2 regions of the Halalkalibacter flavus genome follow, and region 2 is predicted to be linked to the other one. Evidence: a T-box and tRNA genes for the amino acid it is inferred to sense, from the RefSeq annotation. Region 2 holds a T-box; the other holds one or more tRNA genes.
The links. A T-box is a leader RNA that pairs with one kind of tRNA and senses whether it is charged. The one in region 2 lies ahead of serS (serine--tRNA ligase), so its partner is inferred to be a tRNA-Ser.
Positions count from the first base shown of each region.

Region 1: it has a tRNA-Ser gene. The T-box ahead of serS (serine--tRNA ligase) is inferred to sense a tRNA for this amino acid. The anticodon was not compared.

Region 1 is NZ_JAWRVK010000073.1:3,414-6,553, forward strand. Features, by position in the region: gene dnaX (DNA polymerase III subunit gamma/tau) at 1-215, opposite strand, end outside; RNA gene ffs (signal recognition particle sRNA large type) at 404-669, opposite strand; gene tadA (tRNA adenosine(34) deaminase TadA) at 770-1,240, opposite strand; tRNA gene SAY88_RS23745 (tRNA-Ser) at 1,326-1,418, opposite strand; gene SAY88_RS23750 (glutathione ABC transporter substrate-binding protein) at 1,515-3,128, opposite strand.
Region 2 is NZ_JAWRVK010000077.1:590-3,729, forward strand. Features, by position in the region: gene serS (serine--tRNA ligase) at 51-1,331, opposite strand; T-box leader at 1,411-1,629, opposite strand; gene pdxT (pyridoxal 5'-phosphate synthase glutaminase subunit PdxT) at 1,631-2,209, opposite strand; gene pdxS (pyridoxal 5'-phosphate synthase lyase subunit PdxS) at 2,241-3,125, opposite strand.

The DNA of each region.
Region 1 (3,140 bases), on a different contig from region 2:
GGTTCGGCAACTGGAGCCTTTTCACAGTTGATTGCCTTAGCAATGATTTTAGCCGCACTTGTCTTACCTGTACCGCGTGGACCAGAGAACAAATAAGCGTGGGATAATTTTTGTTGTAATAATGCATTTTGTAACGTTTTCGTTATGTGTTCTTGTCCAACAACATCTTTCAATTGTTGCGGTCTCCAAACACGATACAGCGCTTGATAACCCACTCCCACTTCCTCCTCTTTTTAAACTCTCTTCTATTATAGCGATTGAACATCATTTTTTAAAGTAATACATGGTAATTACAGAAGGGGTCTGACCCCCGGAAATAATTTATCATTTCCCGTTTTAACGCTTTTACCGAAATAAAAAAAGCAACTACAATTATGTAGTTGCTTTTTTATAAAAATTGATACCGTGCACCCTCTGTTGATAATGCCACCACAGGCGTTACCTAAGCAGTTAGCTCGGCCCAGGCGACTCCACGGCACACGGAAGGGGCCACTTACTGCTGCTTCCTTCCGGACCTGACAGGGTTCATGGGTTTCCGTTGCGTGGAACCCAAGCGTCAACACCACTTACTTAGGTCAGACCCTGCGGTGACAAAACCTCGAGAGGGGATTCAGCCTCGCTACAGCGGATTGCGAGTACAGGGCACCGCTACCTCCCCACCTAGCACGGCAAAATTAATAACATTGTTAGTACGTCTTACCGACGCATTTCCTAGTATAGATGGTTTGACCTAAAAATGCAACCGTAACAAACTGGAAACTAAAATTCCTTATTTCAACGACTTCTTTCTTTGACGCAAAGCCCGAAAGAAATCTGTAAGGATTGTACTACACTCTTTTTCAAGACAACCAGAAACAACTTCTGTTTGATGGTTAAACCTAGGTTCATCTAAAAGATTCATCAACGTTCCAGCGCAACCAGCTTTTGGGTCAGGAGCCCCAAATACTACTTTCTTTATACGCGATTGAACAATGGCTCCTGCACACATCGGACAAGGTTCTAACGTGACATAAAGAGTACAATCAAGCAAACGCCAACTTTCTAAATTCCGACAAGCTTCCTTTATAACAGCGAGTTCAGCATGCGCCAAAGCTTGTTGATCGATTTCCCTTCGATTATGAGCAGCTGCAATCAACTCTCCATCCTTAACAAGAACAGCACCAATAGGCACCTCTCCAATTGCCTCAGCTTTTCTCGCTTCCTCTAACGCAACTTCCATCCACTTATCATCCACACTCAACTGTATTCACTCCACTCAACGACAATGTAAACACATATAGAAATAAAAAACACTACCATTACTGGTAGTGTATCATTTTTATGTATGGCGGAGGAAGAGGGATTCGAACCCCCGCGCGGTTTAACCCGCCTGTCGGTTTTCAAGACCGATCCCTTCAGCCGGACTTGGGTATTCCTCCACGTTACTGACAAAATTCATTATAAACAACACATAAGATAAAAACAAGTATTTTTTTCAAAAAACAGCTCACTCTTTCGAGTAAGCTGTTTCCCTACTATTGTAATGTTACATCTTGAAGCATAAGAATTCCAGTTGGGTGCTGCCATAAGCCTTGTACATTATCACTAACACCTAAAAGGAATTGTTGGTGATGGATGTAAAGCATTGGAGCTTCTTCAACAAGGATCTCTTGTGCATCTTTATAAAGAGCCGCACGCTCATCTGGATCTGGTTTTTGACGAGCTTGATCTAAAAGCTCATCAAGTTCAGGATTGCTTAAGAACGTACGGTTTCCAGGCTCACCATGGTTATCAGAGTGGAATAACGCATACATACCATAGTCAGCATCACCTGTTACAGTAGACCAACCAAGAACGAACATGTCATGCTCGCCATTTGCAGTGTTCTCTAGGTAAGCACCCCACTCAACAACTTCGATGCTAACATCGATACCGATTTTTTCTAACTCAGCTTGAACAAAAGTAGCAGCGTCAATACGCTCACGGTTATCGTTTGTCCAAAGAGTAGTTGAGAAACCATCTTCATAACCAGCTTCAGCTAATAGAGCTTGGGCTTCTTCTACATTATATTCTAGACCAGAAACAGTCTCATCATAACCAAATACATCCGGAGCTAACGGACCAATAGCTGGGATACCAGCACCGTCGTAAATCCCTTCGATGATCGCATCTTTATTGATAGCCTTAGAGATCGCTTGACGAACTAACGGGTTATCAAACGGTTCTTTTTCAACATTGAAACCAATATAAGATAAAGAAACACTTGGCTGACGGTTAACGTGAATACCATCAGTACCTTCTACACGAGAAACATCAGAAGGGCTTAGTGGATCAGAAATATGCGCTGCACCAGTTTCAAGTTCAGCAATACGAGTTAAATCTTCAGGAACAACTTTGAATGTAACAGAATCAAGCTTAGCATTCTCGCCCCAGTAATCTTCGTTACGCACTAATTTAATTTCAGTTCCAGGAGTCCAAGAATCAAACTTGAAATATCCTGTACCAACAGGATTTTCACTAATTTTACTTCCTGGCTCAGCACCAGCTTCCATTGCTTCATAGTCTTCAGCAATTAAATCACCAGAAATCATTCCACCACCGTTATGCGCAAGGTGTGCAGGAAGTGGAGCGAAAGGAAACTCAGTCGTAATACGAACAGTATGCTCATCTACAACTTCAACATCTGTAATCATATTAAAGATGAATTGACGTGGAGAAGCGACTTCAGGATCAAGGATACGATCTAAATTAGCTTTTACAACGTCAGCGTTAAAGTCAGAACCATCATGGAATTTAACATCTTCACGAAGGTAGAATTCCCAAGTAAGGTCATCAACCATTTCCCAGCTTTCAGCTAGACCAGGTTGAAGTTCCATGTTTTCATCTTGCTCTACAAGTGCTTCATAAATATTTTGAGCAACATTACTCGATGGAGTGTCGTTTGAACCGTGCGGGTCAAGCGCAACAGCATCAGAAAGGTTAGCAATAACTAAGTCGCCACCTTCTCCGCCTTCAGTAGTACCTTCTGCAGCATCTTCTCCTTCAGCAGGAGTAGGAGTTGCATCTGGCTCATTTGCACATGCAGCGATAAATACACTGAACGCTAATAAAAGAGCCAAAAAGAAAAACGAATTTTTTGACATTTTCATCAAAAAATACCC
Region 2 (3,140 bases):
TGAAGCATTAAAAAACCGACTGCACACCCATGCAGTCGGTCTCTACGTATTTACTTAACCGTAATCTTTTCAACATTCCCCATATAAGGGCGTAACACTTCTGGAATCACAACTGATCCATCTTCCTCTTGGTAATTTTCTAAGATTGCAGCAACTGTACGTCCGACTGCAAGTCCTGAACCATTTAATGTATGAACAAATTCTGGTTTCGCTTTTGGTTCCGGACGATATTTAATGTTTGCTCTGCGTGCTTGAAAGTCTTCAAAGTTACTGCAAGAAGAAATCTCACGGTAAGAATCATTGCTTGGAATCCATACTTCAATATCATACTTCTTTGCTGCCGTAAAACCTAAATCAGCCGTACACATGCTTAATACTCGGTATGGAAGTTTCAGAAGCTGAAGTACTTTCTCAGCATGTCCTGTTAAAGTTTCAAGTGTTTCATAAGATTCCTCAGGCTTCACGAAACGTACGAGTTCCACTTTATTAAACTGGTGCTGACGAATTAATCCACGTGTATCACGTCCAGCAGAGCCTGCTTCTGAACGGAAGTTTGCACTATATGCTGTATAGGCAATAGGTAATTGTTCTGCCGTTAAAATTTCATCGCGATGTAAGTTTGTTACCGGTACTTCTGCAGTTGGTATAAGGAAGTAGTCCAAATCTTGAATTTTAAAAGCATCCTCTTCAAACTTAGGTAATTGACCTGTACCTGTCATACTTGCACGATTCACCATATATGGAGGAAGCACTTCCTCATATCCATGCTCATCTTGATGTAAATCCATCATAAAGTTAATCAACGCACGTTCTAGACGTGCCCCTAATCCCTTATAAAAGACAAAGCGGCTTCCTGTCACTTTAGAAGCTCGTTCAAAATCAACGATTCCTAAATCAGTTGCTAAATCCCAATGAGCTTTTGTTTCAAATCCAAAAGAACGTACCTCACCCCACTTACGGACTTCAACATTATCATCCTCTGTATCTCCAATAGGAACGCTCTCATGCGGAACGTTAGGAATCGTTAAAAGAATCCCTTCTAACTCTTCTTCCGTATTACGCAGTTGTTCATCCAATGACTTAATCTTTTCTGATACTTCTTTTGTCTCTTTAATTAAATGATCTGCATCTTGTTTTTCACGTTTTAATTGCGCTACTTCTTGAGATACTTGATTTCTTCTGCTTTTAAGCTCCTCTACTTCAACAATAATGGTACGGCGCTTTTCATCTAACTCTTCAAAGCGATCTAATCCAGAGATATCTTCACCTCTTGTAGCAAGCCTCGTTTTTATATCATTAAAATCTTTTCGTAAACGTTTTACATCTAACATTTCTTGTCCTCCTTAGTCTCATCTTACCTATTCTACCAAATTTTACTGAATAAAAAAAAGCCCTCACCCCTTCTGTAAAAGAAGGGACGAGAGCACCCGCGTTACCACCCTTGTTGCCTAGGTATTAGGGCAAACTTCCCTAATACCTAAATGCCACTTTAGCAATAACGGCTGCCTACCGAGAAGATTTCATACTTCTACTCAAAGGTGGATTCCATACAAGCACTGACCGGTTCGCACCATCCACCGGCTCTCTGTACAGCACATTGTATGTACTAATCCTTATCTACGCATTTTCTTTATTGTTTTAATTCTTCTACAATTGAAACAAAAAATTGATGAAAACGATGGTCATCTGTAAGCTCTGGATGGAAAGAACATGCTAGGAAGTTACCTTGCCTTGCAGCAACAATTTCATCCCCATACTTTGAAAGAACTTGAACATCTTCCCCCACTTCTAAAATAAGTGGTGCTCGGATGAAGACTGCACGAATATCTTCACCTACTCCAGCTACATGAAGATCTGTCTCAAAACTCTCACGTTGACGCCCAAATGCATTACGCTGTACCTTCATATCAATGACAGCTAAATGGCCCTCATCTTGTCCTTCAATTTGTCCAGCCATTAAAATCGCACCTGCGCATGTCCCAAACATTGGTTTACCTGCTGCAGCAAACTCTTTTAAAGGCTCATAAAATCCATATAAATCAATAAGACGGCGCATCGTTGTACTTTCTCCACCAGGAAGTACTAAACCATCTAAATCATTGAGCTGTTCTACTTTTTTTACTACGACTATTTCTGTATTAGGAGCTTCTAAGCAGTTCACATGCTCTCTAACAGCTCCTTGCAGTGCCAGTACACCTATTTTAACCATTACTGATCCTTTCCCTTATTCCAAGCTTAAATTACCAGCCGCGCTCTTGCATGCGCTCTGTTGGGTTAAGAGTCGAAATTTCGATACCTTTCATTGCTGTTCCTAATCCTTTAGAAAGCTCAGCAATTAACGCATAATCTTCGTAGTGAGTTGTTGCTTCGACAATTGCACGAGCAAATTTCTCAGGGTTGTCTGATTTGAAGATACCAGAACCTACAAATACCCCGTCAGCACCTAACTGCATCATTAATGCAGCGTCTGCAGGAGTCGCTACACCACCAGCTGCAAAGTTAACGACAGGTAATTTACCTGTTTCTTTAATTTGTAATAAAAGATCAAATGAAGCACCAAGATTCTTCGCTTCAGTCATTAACTCATCCGTAGACATTTGTTTAACTTTATTGATTTGACCTTGAATCATACGCATGTGACGTACAGCCTCTACAATATTCCCCGTTCCAGGCTCACCTTTTGTACGAATCATTGATGCACCTTCACCAATACGACGAGACGCTTCTCCTAAATCACGTGCTCCACATACGAAAGGTACAGTAAAATCACGCTTGTACAAATGGAATACTTCATCAGCAGGCGTTAATACTTCACTTTCATCAATGTAGTCAACACCCATTGCTTCAAGCACACGTGCTTCAACAATATGACCAATACGCGCTTTTGCCATAACTGGAATTGATACTGCATTTAGTACTTCTTCAACAATTGTTGGATCAGCCATACGTGCTACTCCACCTGCTGCACGGATATCAGCTGGTACACGCTCAAGCGCCATGACTGCAACTGCTCCTGCAGCTTCTGCAATCTTTGCTTGTTCAGCGTTGATAACGTCCATAATGACGCCACCTTTTTGCATTTCTGCCATACCTCTTTTGACTCTGTCTGTTCCTGTTTGACTCATTTGTATATCCTCCTA